3 regions of the Streptomyces sp. NPDC007901 genome follow, and region 1 is predicted to be linked to each of the others. Evidence: riboswitches for the same ligand, from Rfam matches in the RefSeq annotation. Region 1 holds a riboswitch; each other region holds the start of a gene.
What was found. A riboswitch is a leader RNA that binds a small molecule or an ion and turns the genes downstream of it on or off. The one in region 1 is predicted to bind cyclic di-AMP.
Positions count from the first base shown of each region.

Region 2: another riboswitch for cyclic di-AMP. It lies ahead of ACFZDK_RS01075 (transglycosylase SLT domain-containing protein); the one in region 1 lies ahead of ACFZDK_RS19900 (NlpC/P60 family protein).
Region 3: another riboswitch for cyclic di-AMP. It lies ahead of ACFZDK_RS36875 (transglycosylase family protein); the one in region 1 lies ahead of ACFZDK_RS19900 (NlpC/P60 family protein).

Region 1 covers NZ_JBIBKW010000005.1:542,313-547,153, forward strand. Annotated here, with positions in the region: gene ACFZDK_RS19890 (DUF1996 domain-containing protein) at 1-1,282, opposite strand, end outside; gene ACFZDK_RS19895 (SpoIIE family protein phosphatase) at 1,594-2,823, shown strand; cyclic di-AMP (ydaO/yuaA leader) riboswitch at 2,991-3,165, shown strand; gene ACFZDK_RS19900 (NlpC/P60 family protein) at 3,174-4,841, shown strand, end outside.
Region 2 covers NZ_JBIBKW010000001.1:209,001-213,841, forward strand. Annotated here, with positions in the region: gene ACFZDK_RS01065 (FAD-dependent oxidoreductase) at 1-99, shown strand, start outside; gene ACFZDK_RS01070 (Cof-type HAD-IIB family hydrolase) at 343-1,149, shown strand; gene ACFZDK_RS01075 (transglycosylase SLT domain-containing protein) at 1,198-1,695, opposite strand; cyclic di-AMP (ydaO/yuaA leader) riboswitch at 1,701-1,905, opposite strand; gene ACFZDK_RS01080 (polyprenyl synthetase family protein) at 3,128-4,135, shown strand; gene ACFZDK_RS01085 (CHRD domain-containing protein) at 4,333-4,841, shown strand, end outside.
Region 3 covers NZ_JBIBKW010000014.1:103,544-108,384, reverse strand. Annotated here, with positions in the region: gene ACFZDK_RS36890 (nucleoside triphosphate pyrophosphohydrolase) at 1-202, shown strand, start outside; gene ACFZDK_RS36885 (cytochrome P450) at 230-1,504, shown strand; gene ACFZDK_RS36880 (transglycosylase family protein) at 1,683-2,666, shown strand; cyclic di-AMP (ydaO/yuaA leader) riboswitch at 2,864-3,064, shown strand; gene ACFZDK_RS36875 (transglycosylase family protein) at 3,069-3,743, shown strand; gene eno (phosphopyruvate hydratase) at 4,076-4,841, shown strand, end outside.

The DNA.
Region 1 (4,841 bases):
CCGTACGGCCGCCGTCCTGGAGGCTCGGCGCGTCGACGTCGTAGACGATGCGCTGCACCAGCTGCGGGATCGCCTCGAAACCGGCAGGGCAGCTGCCGTCGGGGGCCTCGAACGCCACATGGGTGCGGTGGTTGGCGCTGTCGATGTTCCGGCCGTCCCAGCAGCTCTGGAACTTGAACGTGCGCACCACGTCGCTGCCCGAGGGGCAGAGCGGGTACTTGTCCTTGAGCTGGCGGTCCTCGAAGCCGGTGCAGCTCCAGGAGGCGTTGGCGTTGGTGGGGCCGTTGACGAAGGCCTTGGCGTCGCCGGTGATGATGCGCAGCAGCCGGGGCATCCCGGTGACCTTGGAGGTGGGGTTGCCCTCGAAGGTCAGCGTGACCTCCTTCGCCGTGACGATCTGTCCGGCGTTGCCCTCGGTGCCACCGCCCGGCTTGTCGGCGTCCCGCTCCTGCTTGCCGTTCTGCAGCCGCAGGACCGGCCAGTAGTACGTGGACTTGTCGCCCTGGTCGACACAGCTGGTGTCGGCGTCGGCGAGGTCCTGGTCGCTGGCGAAGGCGTTGTTGGACTGGTTGCCGATGTAGTCGTGGAAGTGGTGGGCGCCGTTGGAGACACCGGGCGCGACGATCACGTTGTCCGAGTTGAACAGGCCGTTCGCGTTGACACCGCAGCTGGAGGCGAAGGTGCCGGTGGAGCCGCCGGACTGCTCGGCCGGGGTCTGCACATTGGGCTGGACGGTGGTGATGTCGGCGTAGTCGGCGGCGACCGGGCCGTTGCCGCCCTGGCCACCCTGTCCGCCGGTGCCCGTGCCGGTCCCGGTACCGGTGCTGCTGCCCTGGCTGGGCGTGGCGCTGTCCTGAGGTGCCGCCGACTGCTCGCCGCCCTGGTTCGAGGAGCGCAGGGTGCAGGCGGCGAGGTCGTCGAGGCCCTGGGGGCGGTCGCCCTCGCGGTCGATGGCGTCGGCGATCCGCCCGAGCGTCTCGGACCGCTTCTCCTTCAGCGGATTCATGATCGTCTGGTCGGCCAGGCCGGGGTTCTGCTCGATCGCGGCAGCGGATTCCTTGAGTTGCTGGTAGGCGGCCGCGATCTGCTGGTCCAGTTCGGCGAGTTCACGGTCGACGTCGGACCGGGCCCCGTCGGGCACCGCCGTCAACTCGCTGCCGACGTCGGGGCAGTAGACCGTGGGCGCGGAGAGCACCTGGCCCTGCCAGGGCTGCTGGTCCGAGCCGCCCTCGGTGGCCGACGCGTAGACGTTCACCGCGACCAGCCCTCCCCCGCCGAGCATCAGCGCGACCGCTGCGAACGTCGCGCGTCGTGCTCCGGTCGGTCGTCTGCGCCTGTTACGTCTCAAGGTCGTACTCACGGTCGTACCCCTGCGTGGTCGTGGGCGGCCGGGCATGGAAATCCCCGGCTTCATACGGACCGCGACACCACCGTGTTCAACGGTCTCAAGAATTCACGGTGACCTCACAGGCAGCACACCCGTGGAGTGACCGGTCGACTACGGAACGCACACGACGGGGCTCCGGATCGTGCCGCGCAATTTTTACGTTTCATGGGAAACTGGTGCGAAAACGGCGGGGAGGTGACCCTGTCATGAGCGAGGCGGAGATCGACTACGCCGCGGTGTTCCAGACACTGCCCGGGATGGTGGCGCTGCTGACCCCCGAGTTGGTGTACGCGGACGCCAACGAGGAGTTCCTGCGCATGGCCGGGCGCAAGCGCGAGGACATGGTCGGCCGGTATCTGTTCGACGTGTTCCCGGACAACCCCAACAACAGCACCGCGACCGGTATGCGCAACCTGGAGACCTCGCTGCTGCGGGTGCTGGCCACCGGCGAGCGGGACACCATGGCCCTGCAGCGGTACGACGTGGAGATCCCCGACCGGCCCGGGCACTGGGAGGAGCGCTACTGGAGCCCGGTGAACGTGCCGGTCCTCGGCCCGGACGGGACGGTCGTCCTGCTGGTGCACCTGGTCGAGGAGGTCACCGAGCTGATCCGGGCGCGCCGGGCCGCCGGCGACGGACGGACCCAGGTCCTGGAGGCCGAGCTGTACCGGCGCGCGGGCGAACTGCAGGAGATCAACGAGCGGCTGCGGCAGGCACACGCGCGGGAGCGCGAGGTGGCGGTCGCCCTGCAGGAGGCGATGCTGCCCGCCCCCCGGCAACTGGAGCACCACCCGGCGGCCGTGCGCTACCGGCCCGCGACCGGGGCGCTGAACGTGTGCGGCGACTGGTACGACCTGGTCGACCTGGTCGGCGGCGACTGCATCGGCGTCTCGGTCGGCGACGTGGTCGGGCACGGGCTCGAAGCGGCCTGCGTCATGGGGCAGTTGCGCAGTGCGCTCAGCGCGGTCTCCCGGGTGGCGGAAGGCCCGGCACAGGCGCTCGGCGTGCTGGGGCGGTACGCGCATGTGATCGACGGCGCCGAGTCGGCCACCGCCGTGACGGCGTTCGTGGACTTCGCCCGTCACACGGTCACCTACAGCAGCGCCGGGCACCCGCCGCCCGCCCTGCTGCACACCGACGGACGGGTGGAACTCCTCGACCGGGCCACCGATCCCCCGCTCGACGCCCGCCCCGATCCGCTGCCGCGCCCGCAGGCCGTCACCGCGTTCGAGGACGGCGCCGCCCTCGTCCTCTATACCGACGGACTGATCGAGCGCCGCCGCGAGGACATCGACACCGGGCTCGCCCGGCTCACCCGATCCCTCGCCGCACACCGCGAGTTGGACCCGGAGGATCTCGCCGACGCCGTCCTGCGGGAGCTGCTGCCACCGGATGGCGCGACCGACGACACCGCCCTGGTCGTCGTACGACTGTGATCAGCGCACGCGCGAAATGCCGTCCCGCACAGCCCCATACCGAACAGTACGACGAACATCACAAATACGTATCGGACATTACGCACGTCAACCTTCACACGAGTGACACAAGTTGGCTAAGTTGACGGCTAAGCCGCTCGGCTCCCCCCGGCGAATCCCGTCGGGCCGTGCGGCCTCCGCCGAGTCCGGTGTGCCCTCGTGGGGCGATCCGGAGCCGGGGACCCAACCGATCACTGGGGTGAATCGGCCAACTGCCCACAGGGCAAGGGCCGTAGGGCATACCTTCCGGATTCGACGCCCGAACCCGACAGCTAACCCGGTAGGCGGAGTACGGAAGGAGCACGACCCCCATGGCGTCCGAGAGCCGTGACGAGGTTCGACAGCGGATCAACAGCCTCTACGACCAGGCCGAGAACGCCACCGGGAACTACAACGCCACCCGTGCGATGAGCGGAGGCTCGCGCTCACGCGGTGTCCCGCTGTTCAAGCGGCCCCGCCGTGACGACCCGGGGCTGGACAACATCGCCCGGGAGTGGTTCGAGGGCGCGCGTTCGAGGCTGGGGCCGAGTGTCCCCGCCGCGCTGCCCTCCGACCGCATACCCGACCGGCCCGGCCCGCGCCGGCCCGTCAGCTCCATGGCCGCCGACCTGCTCGGCCAGCTGGAGGGCTCGGGTCCGTCCCGGCTGGAGCTGACCGCGGGACCGTCGGGGCAGACCGACATCGAGGTCGTCCGCGAGCTGCCGGCCCGCCCGAAGCTGGAGCTGACCGCCGGACCCGCCGCCGCGCTGCCGGCCGGCCCGTCGAGCCCGCCCAAGGCCGTGTCCGCCGCCGCGCCGCAGCGGGCCGCGCCGGGTACCTCCAAGACCAAGAACCAGCTCAAGATCGCCAAGGCCCGTGAGCTACTGTCCCAGCGCACCGGTCAGCGCGCGGTGGCGGCGCTCGAGGCGGCCCCCGCCGCACAGACGCAGACCTCGTGGGGCGTCCCCGAGGCCCAGGCTCCGGCGCAGCAGCAGTGGGCGGCCCCCGCCGTCGGCATCCCGGCCCAGCGCACCGACAGAGGCTCCTTCGGGTCCGGCGCGCCCGCCGGTCCGGGCAGGCTCCCGGCGTCGACCCCGTCGGACACCGGCACCATCCCGGTCGTGTCCCCCTCGGACACCGGCACCTTCCGCATCATGTCCCCCGGCGCCGGCACCCCCCAGCGCAGGAACCCGGCGGGCGCCGGCGCCCGCGGCATGGCCCCCGGCGATGCGGGTGCACCCCAGCCGATGCCCCCGATGGACGCCCCCGCCTCCCGCGTGATGAGCCCGGGCAGCGCCGACGCCACCCAGGTCATGCCCCCCGTGGACACCGGCGCCTCCCGCATCATGAGCCCGGGCAGCGCGGGCATACCCCAGGCGATGCCCTCGATGGACCTCGGCGCCTCCCGCGTGATGAGCCCGGGCAGTGCCGCCGCCACCCAGGTCATGCCTCCGGTGGACATGGGCGCCTCGCGTCTCATGAGCCCGGGCGCGGGCGCGCCCCAGGCCATGCCCCCGATGGACACCAGCGGCTCGTGGGTCATGACCCCGGGCGGCACGGGTGCCTTCCCGGCCGCCGGCCCCATGGACATGGGCGGCGTCCCCGCCCCGGCACCGAGGGACACCGGTTCCTTCCGCATCATGACCCCGGGCGCCACGGGCTCGTTCCCGATGCCGACGTCGCCCGACGCGGGTGCCTTCCCGGCCGCGGGTCCGTCGGACTCGGGCGCCTACCCGGCCGCGGCCCCCGCCGCGCCCATGTCGGCCCCGATGGACGCCGGGGCCTTCCAGGCCATGGCGCCGAACGCGACCGCGGCCTACGCGAGCGCGCCCCCGATCGCGGCTGACCTCGGCTACGCGGTCGCCGCCGACCCCGGCTACCCGGCCGCCGCGTACCCCACGGCGGCCCCCGCCGCTGCCATGGCCGCCATGACGCAGGCCGACCCCGGCACCGGAGCCTACTTCGCGGCACCCGGCGCCGACCTGGGCGGCTACGCCGTC
Region 2 (4,841 bases), on a different contig from region 1:
CCCGCGGCGGCGTCGTACGGCCCGGTGATGCGGTTCGTGTGCGGCACGGAGTTCGCCTCGCCGCGCCTGGCCAAGCACCTCGCGGCAGCCCACGCCTGACCTGCGGCGGCGCCAACAGACATGTCCCGGCGTCCAGTTCGGCGCCACCGCCGTCCCCGTCGAACCGGAGTCCGAGCCGCCGGGCGTCTTTCACCACACCCGTCCCCGTCCGACCGGTGCGGTCACCTCACCACAAACGTAACGGGCCCCACTGACAACGACCCCATCACGGAGGCGGCGGCCGCCACTTGAGGCCGAAACGCACAGTGAGTCTCAGGGCCGTGCTGTCCGTATTCTCTGATCATGGTCGCACCCCTCCCGTACTCACTGATCGCCACCGACCTGGACGGCACGCTGCTGCGCGCCGACGACACCCTCTCGGACCGGTCGCTCGCCGCGCTCGCGCGGACCGGCCGGGCCGGCGCCCGGCACCTCGTGGTGACCGGCCGCCCCGCGCCGAGAGTGCGCCCGCTCCTCGACGACCTCGGCAGCACGGGACTCGCGGTCTGCGGTCAGGGCGCGCAGGTGTACGACGCCGGTGCGCAGCGTCTGCTGTGGTCGGTCACCCTGGACCGGGAGCTGGCGGAGACCGCGCTCGGCAAGATCGAGGCCGAGGTCGGCCAGGTGTACGCGGCGGTCGACCAGGACGGCGTGGACGGGCTCACGCTCATCGAACCGGGCTATCTGATGCCCCACCCCACGCTGCCGGCGCTGCGCGTGGGCCGGCGCGACGACCTGTGGTGCGCGCCCATCAGCAAGGTGCTGCTGCGCCACCACACCCTGTCCGACGACGAGCTGGCGGCGACCGCCCGCGCGGTGGTCGGGTCGCTCGCCACGGTCACCATGTCGGGGCCGGGAACCGTCGAACTCCAGCCGTGCGGGGTGACCAAGGCGACCGGGCTGGCGCTGGCCGCCGACCATCTGGGGCTGCGCCCCGAACAGGCCATCGCCTTCGGGGACATGCCCAACGACATCCCCATGTTCGACTGGGCGGCCTACGGGGTGGCGATGGCCAACGCCCACCCCGAACTCAAGGCGGTGGCCGACGAGATCACCTTGTCGAACGAGGACGACGGCATCGCCGTCGCCCTCGAAAGACTGTTCCCGTAAGGCCGTTGTGCGCCATTGAGCGACTCGGGCCGTCCCAAACGTCGGTGATCAGTAGGCGCCGTGGACGTTGTCGATCGAGCCGTACCGCGCGGCGGCGTAGTTGCAGGCGGCGGTGATGTTCGCGACCGGGTCGTAGATGTCGAACGACGTGCCGTCCACGTGGTAGGTCTTGAACGTCGGGTCGATCACCTGGAGCAGGCCCTTGGAGGGAATGCCCTTGGCCGCGTTGGAGTCCCAGAGGTTGATGGCCTGCGGGTTGCCGGAGGACTCGCGGATCACGTTGCGGTAGATGCCGTTGTAGGTGCCCGGGATGTGCTTCTCCGCCATGATCGCGAGCGACTCCCGGATCCAGCCGTCGAGGTTGTTCGGGTACCCGGCGAGGGTCGTCGAGGGCGTCGTGGCGGTGGTGGTGGAGGCGACGGCAGCCGAGGCGGTGGTCGCCCCGATGAGCGGGAGGGCGAGTACGGCGGCGCCGGTGCCGACGACGGCGAGCGTGCGGACGATGCGGTTGCGGCGGGGGCGGCGGTTCTGGGCGGCAGCAGACATGGCGAAGTTCCTCTCCGTCGCCTGCGAGGTGAGCTGTCGGGTTCGGGCCCGGGGAGTGCCCGGCCGCACCGCCCTAAGGCGAGGCGACTTCACCCCTAGCCGTTCCGGTACGACGTCCGTCGATCACATCGATCACGTCGGTCGCCCGGTCCGGCGGCTTACCTGGTTCCCCCGCTCCTGCCGTGCGAATGGACTCGTCAATGGGTCACGACGGGCGGCGGCAGGATTCGGCGTCCGCCCGGCGAGCGGGAACGTATGCGAGAGCACATGTCCGGAACAAGTGTCAGATTCACATAAAGAACTGATTGACCTTGATCTGTGACGTATGTGCTGCTTGATCCTTTGCGGTTGCCAAGCCTCAACTCGCCCGCAGGGAACGGGAAGGAAGGGTCGCCTTACGGGGTATGCGGCATTCGGACCCGCGTGACCTACTTCACGAAACCGCAATCGAGTCAAATCGGACATGAGGGATTTCCTGGAATCCGCTCCTCTCTGGGTCGGGCGGAAAGTGCACCCATTGCCATTCGCGCACAATGCCCCTTTAGGGGCGGGGAAAGTGACCCACGTCACGGGTGATTTCGCATGTAGTCCGACTTTTTATATTGCCGATTATTTCGGACTTTAAGTGCGAATGGTGATAGAAGGGTCATCGATCGCGTGCGCCTCCACCGCACGTGCCACTCCGGGCGCATGGCCGAGCGGTTGGCGCCGACGACTCCCACTGCCCCCGATCCGCCCCTGTTGCTCGCGACTGATGGCAGGAGGGGCTGCTGTCGACGGGTGCGTGATCCTGGTCACGTCATCCCGGATGGCGGGCCGGTCCCCTTCGGTGCGTGCGTGTCCGTCGTGAGGCGGAACCCCCGCCGCGTGGCCGGTCGTTGTCATGGTGAATTGTCCGCGGTGCTGGGAGGTGCCGAAGATGGCGTCGGTGTCGTCCGTGCGGGGGTGTCCGCTCGTTGCGGTCGGCGGGTGCCACGCGCGCGTGGGGGCGATGGTCCGCGGGTCCGGGAGGGCGGAGGTCCTCGCGGGTGATCTTGTGGACGCGCGAGGGTGTCCAGGCGGGCATGATGTGCCCCCGTCGGCTTCGGCCGGTGGCGGAAGGGGTACCCCCGGGCAGGTGATGTCGACCGGAGAAGGCGCGGTGGTTCCCCGGCGGGGCTCTGTCGCCGGACCCGGACCCGGCGGTGCCGGCCAGGGACACGGCCTATGCCGCGGTTCGGGACAACTGTCGGCACTTCCTGTTAAGTCAGTGGATGTCAGATCGTATCGGCTGATCAAAAACATACCGGTCGTGATCCGATAGCGCCCGGGGTGTAACGGTGGGCGCCCTCGGTGATCGAAACCTGACCGGATACGCTGACTTGAGTGATGGCAGCGACCTATCGACAAACCGTGTAATCGCCAGTGGACACCAGCAGACAGGAGACCCCTCGTGACCGTCGGGCCGTTCGGGCTGAGCGTGCGGGACCAGGCTCTGGAAGCCGATGTCCAGGCCGGATTGACGGCTGTCGAGGAGGGCTTGCTAGAGGCCACCAAAAGTGAGGTCCCCTTCATCACGGAGGCCGCGCAGCACCTCGTGCGCGCGGGCGGAAAGCGGTTCCGCCCGCTGCTGGTGATGCTCGCCGCGCAGTTCGGCGACCCGTACGCGCCGGGTGTCGTGCCGTCGGCCGTGGTCGTCGAGCTGACCCACCTGGCCACCCTGTACCACGACGACGTCATGGACGAGGCGTCCGTGCGGCGCGGTGTCGACAGCGCCAACACCCGCTGGGGCAACTCGCTCGCCGTTCTCACCGGTGACTTCCTCTTCGCGCGCGCCTCCCAGATCCTCGCCGATCTCGGTCCCGAGGCGGTGCGCGTCCAGGCCCTCGCGTTCGAGCGGCTGGTGACCGGCCAGATCCTCGAGACGGCAGGCCCGACGGACGGCCGCGACCCGGTCGACCACTACCTCGACGTGCTCAGCGGCAAGACCGGCTCGCTGGTCGCGGTCTCCTGCCGCTTCGGCGCGATGCTGTCCGGCGCCGACGAGACGGTCGTGGACGTCCTCACCCAGTACGGCGAACGGCTCGGCGTCGCCTTCCAGCTCGCCGACGACGTCCTGGACATCGCCTCCGACTCCCACGAGTCCGGCAAGACCCCGGGGACCGACCTCCGCGAGGGCGTCCCCACTCTGCCGGTGCTTCGGCTGCGGGAGCGGGCGGCACGCCTGGCGCTCGCCGAGGACGTCGCGCTGTGCGAGCTGCTGGACTCCGACCTCACGGACGACGTGCGGCTCGCGGAGGCCCTGGCGGCGCTGCGGGTGCATCCGGCGCTGGAGCAGGCGCGCCGGGACACGGTCCGGTACGCGGAGGAGGCGCGGGCCGCGCTGGCCCCGCTGCCGGAGTGCGACGCGAAGGCGGCCCTCCTGGAGCTGTGCGACGCGGTGGTGCACCGGGCCGGCTGACACCGCGGGCCGGCCTGGTGCCGGTCCGGCTGGTACCGGTCCACTGCCCGCCCGACCCGTGAGGGCCCGGACTCGGCGGATATGTCTGTGACGCACGTCACATAGCTGGACTGAGTCCAATACCAGATCGGTTCCGTACCCCTCCCCAGAAGCCGACGCAGGGGGCGTCGGCTGACACAGGGGGAGAAAACGGAATCATGGTCATCAACGCAACGCGTCGCAGGACTCTCGCCGCCGCCGCCGTCACCGTGACCGCTTTGGGTGGTGCCGCCGTCCCGGCAGCCGCCACCAGCCACCACACCACCGACTCCGTCGTCCTCGTCGCCAGTCTGCGCGGCGCCAGCGAGGTACCCGTCGCCGGTGGGCCCGCCGTCGGGGACAAGGACGGTGCAGCCTTGGAGTTCATCCAGGTCAAGGGGGACAAGGTGACCGTCGCCGTGACCTGGCGCGGCACCGGCAGGCCGACCGACCTGCACATCCACCAGGGCGCCAAGGGCACCAACGGCGGCGTGAAGATCGACTTCGGGAAGCTGCTGAAGAAGACCAGGGGCCACAGCGTCACCGGAAGCGTCAAGGTCACCGACAAGGCGCTGCTCAAGCAGCTCACCACCGACCCCGGCGCCTTCTACGCCAACCTGCACACCGCCCGGTTCCCCGGCGGGGCCGTCCGTGGCCAGCTGCACGCCGTCAGCACCGTCTCCCACCT
Region 3 (4,841 bases), on a different contig from region 1:
CGTCCGCACGGCCGGCCTCGACGTCCCCCTCCCGGCCGGCGAGGGCATCGGCTACGACCTGCTCGCCCTGGCCGCCCGCGCGGAGGCCGACGGCGTGGACCCGGAGGCGGCCCTGCGCGCGGCGGCCCGGGCCTACCGGGACGCGGTGCGGGCGGCGGAGGGCGTGGAAGGCGGGAAGGGAGTGGAGGGCGTGGAGGGCTGACCGCCGGCCACCGGATACCGTCGAGAAGTGACCGACCAGCCCCGCCCCGACGACACCGCCCCCGAGCTCTTCACCTGGGAGTTCGCGACCGACCCCTACCCCGCGTACGCATGGCTGCGTGACCACGCCCCCGTTCACCGGGCCACGCTCCCGAGCGGCGTGGAAGCCTGGCTGGTCACCCGTTACGCCGATGCCAAGCAGGCGCTCGCCGACCCCCGGCTCTCCAAGAACCCGGCGCATCACGACGAGCCGGCGCACGCCAAGGGGAAGACCGGGATCCCCGGCGAGCGCAAGGCCGAGCTCATGACGCATCTGCTGAACATCGACCCGCCGGACCACACCCGGCTGCGCCGGCTGGTCAGCAAGGCGTTCACGCCGCGCCGGGTGGCCGAGTTCGCGCCCAGGGTGCAGGAGCTGACCGACCGGCTCATCGACGGGTTCGCGGAGAAGGGGGAGGCGGACCTCATCCACGAGTTCGCCTTCCCGCTCCCCATCTACGCCATCTGCGACCTGCTGGGCGTCCCTCGCGAGGACCAGGACGACTTCCGGGACTGGGCGGGAATGATGATCCGACACGGGGGAGGGCCGCGGGGCGGGGTCGCGCGGTCGGTGAAGAAGATGCGGGGCTACCTGGCCGAGCTGATCCACCGGAAGCGGGAGGCGCTGCCCGCCGAGGCCGGTCCGGGCGAGGATCTGATCTCCGGGCTCATCCGGGCCTCGGACCACGGCGAGCACCTCACCGAGAACGAGGCCGCCGCCATGGCCTTCATCCTGCTGTTCGCCGGGTTCGAGACGACCGTCAACCTGATCGGGAACGGGACGTACGCCCTGCTCACCCACCCCGAGCAGCGCGCGCGGCTGCAGGACTCCCTCGCCGTCGGCGAACACGGTCTGCTGGAGACCGGCGTCGAGGAACTCCTGCGCTACGACGGACCGGTGGAGCTGGCCACCTGGCGGTTCGCCACCGAGCCGCTCGGCATCGGCGGGCAGCGCATCGCGGCCGGCGACCCGGTGCTGGTCGTCCTGGCCGCGGCGGACCGGGACCCGGAGCGGTTCGCCGAGCCGGACACCCTGGACCTCTCGCGGAGGGACAACCAGCACCTCGGATACGGCCACGGCATCCACTACTGCCTGGGCGCCCCGCTCGCCCGCCTGGAGGGCCAGGCCGCGCTCGCCACCCTCCTCACCCGGCTGCCCGATCTGCGACTCGCGGCGGATCCGGGCGAGTTGCGCTGGCGCGGCGGGCTCATCATGCGCGGACTGCGCACCCTTCCGGTGGAGTTCACCCCCGTCGCCCGGTAAGTCACCGGTAAGCCCCTTACCAGCCAAAGGTGACCAGCACTCAAGTCTGTGATCTTCACGTGATCTGCGCGGCATTAACTTGTGACAAGTGATCGTCTGCCTATACGTTCACCCATCAGTGCGGCGCCCCTGCGGGACCCGCCGCACCGGTCACCGCTGTCGCTCGAAAGGTTTCCGCATGCTCTCCGGGAACGGTCGTCACCGTCGCCCCCGTCAGGCTCCGGCTCTCCTCGTCGCGGCCGGAGTGACCGGCTCCGCCATCGCCCTCCCGCTGCTCGGCGCGGCGAGCGCCAACGCGGCCGACGGCACCACCTGGGACCACGTGGCCAACTGCGAGAGCGGCGGCTCCTGGAGCATGGACACCGGCAACGGCTACTACGGCGGCCTGCAGATGTCGCAGGACGACTGGGACGCGTACGGCGGCACGCAGTACGCCACCACGCCCGACCTGGCGAGCCGTTCGCAGCAGATCGCGGTCGCCGAGAAGATCCTCGCCGACCAGGGCACCAAGCCCTGGCGGACCTGCGCCCTGCTCGCCGGGCTCTCCTCGGACGACGCCTCGGTGAACGTCGACCCGGGCGCCGGCGGCTCGGATGATTCGTCCGGTTCATCCGACTCGTCGGACTCGTCCTCCGGACTGTCGGATTCGTCCTCCTCCTCGGGTTCCGATTCCTCCTCGGACGCCACGGACTCCGGGGAAGCCTCCGTCACTCCCTCCCCGAGCGCGAGCGCGAGCGGCGACTCCAAGACGGACACCCCCAGCGAATCCACCAAGACGGACAAGTCGGAATCATCCAAGTCCGATGCCTCGAAGGCCGACGAGAACCCCGTCGTGCCCCAGGCCGACGACTCGGACAATTCGTGGCAGACCGGCGGGTCTTGGAGTCTGGTCGACACGGGGACCGCGAGCACCGGCGGCAAGCACCGCGGTGGCTCGGCGGACGAAAGTGCGACAAACGGTCAGAAGGTCACCTCCTCCGGGCGTCACGTCTCCCGCGACAGCGGCACCTACACCGTCCGCGACGGCGACACCCTCGCCTCCATCGCCGACTCCCTTGACCTCGACGGCGGATGGCGCGCGCTCTACGCCGCGAACAAGGCGGACATCGGCGCCGACCCGAACGCCATCGCCCCCGGTCAGACCCTGAAACTCAGCAGCTAATCGGGCGAAAAGCAGCGGGAGTTGGCGCCCCGCTTCGACGCTAATGTCCGGTTTGGTGAAAGTGTGGGATGAGTCTCAGAAGCCCTGATCATCTTTGAAATTCACCTGATGCCCTGTTTACGGTCAAGGCCGCTCGTCACCACGAGCCCCGGCCGTCGCAACGCCGAGTCCTGCCAGCGGCCGTCCGGGAACAGTCGTCGCGTCAAGCGCCGTAGGCAGGAGCGGGGGACCCAAGGTAAGTGCCGGGTCCGGCAGTTGAGCCCTCAGGGGCCTCATGGCCGAAAGGCCGCCGGAACCGGCTCGGGGTGAAGCCGCGCACCGACAGGCAGGTGTGCGGCCGGGCAACTCAACCGGCCCGAACCCGACAGCTCACCTCGCAGGCGTCGGTGAGGGGATCGATCCATGCTGTTTTCCGGCAAGGGCAAGCACCGCCGTCCGTCCAAGGCCGTCCGGGCCATCGCCGTCGCCGGGGTCACCGGCGTCGCCGTCGCCGCCCCGCTGATGGCGGCCGGCAGCGCCTCCGCCGCCACCGCCTCCGAGTGGGACACCGTCGCCCAGTGCGAGTCCGGCGGCAACTGGTCCATCAACACCGGCAACGGCTACTACGGCGGCCTGCAGTTCTCCGCCTCGACCTGGGCCGCGTACGGCGGCACCGCCTACGCCGCGCAGGCCAACCAGGCCACCAAGGCGCAGCAGATCACGATCGCCGAGAAGGTCCTCGCCGCGCAGGGCAAGGGTGCCTGGCCGGTCTGCGGCACGGGCCTGTCCAGCGCCACCTACACGGGCAGCAGCGCCGGCTCCTCCAACTCGTCGAGCACCAGCACCCGCTCGACCGACACCCAGGCCGCCTCCCGCTCCGCCGAGCGTCCGGCCGCCAAGAAGACCGTCACCACCCCGACCGGCAAGAAGGTCAAGAAGGGCGACGGCGAGTACAAGGTCGTCAAGGGTGACACCCTCAGCTCGATCGCCGAGAAGCACAAGGTCAAGGGCGGCTGGCAGGAGCTGTTCAAGCTGAACAAGGGCATCGTCGACGATGCCGACTTCATCTACCCCGGCCAGCAGCTGCACCTGAAGTAAGACCTGGCTGAACCACAGCCCCCTCACAGCCGTGGTCCTCATAGTGGGGACCACGTGAGGGTCACCCCCGTCCCCCACGGGCCCCCCGCCTCGGTGCGTTTTCCCCCGTACGCACCGGGGCGGGGTTTCTCTTTGGCCCGTTCTTCTCCCGTTCTTCATCCGGCCCCCCTTTGTTCCGGGGGTGAACAATAGATACCGTCTGTCCTTGTCCACGGGACGGTCGGTCGACGGCCGACGGCCCCGGGGCGGTTAGGCTCTAGTCGCAAGGCTGAGCAAGGGCCGACAAGGCCCGCGTGCGCCCCGCACAACCAGCGTCACATCCCAAGAAGGAGATGCTCGTGCCGTCCATCGACGTCGTCGTAGCCCGGGAAATCCTGGACTCCCGAGGCAACCCCACGGTCGAGGTCGAGGTCGGCCTCGACGACGGCAGCACGGGTCGTGCCGCCGTTCCGTCCGGCGCCTCCACCGGTGCCTTCGAGGCCATCGAGCTCCGTGACGGCGACCCCAACCGCTACCTCGGCAAGGGTGTCGAGAAGGCCGTCCTCGCCGTGATCGAGCAGATCGGCCCGGAGCTCGTCGGCTACGACGCCACCGAGCAGCGCCTGATCGACCAGGCCATGTTCGACCTGGACGCCACCGACAACAAGGGCTCGCTCGGCGCCAACGCCATCCTCGGCGTCTCCCTGGCCGTCGCGCACGCCGCCTCCGAGGCGTCCGACCTCCCGCTGTTCCGCTACCTCGGTGGCCCGAACGCGCACCTGCTGCCCGTCCCGATGATGAACATCCTCAACGGCGGCTCGCACGCGGACTCCAACGTCGACATCCAGGAGTTCATGATCGCCCCGATCGGCGCGGAGTCCTTCTCCGAGGCGCTGCGCTGGGGTGCCGAGGTCTACCACACCCTCAAGAAGGTCCTGAAGTCGAAGGGTCTGGCCACCGGCCTCGGCGACGAGGGCGGCTTCGCCCCGAACCTCGGCTCCAACCGCGAGGCCCTCGACCTCATCCTGGAGGCGATCAAGCAGGCCGGGTACGTCCCCGGTGAGCAGATCGCGCTCGCGCTCGACGTCGCCGCGTCCGAGTTCTACAAGGACGGCAAGT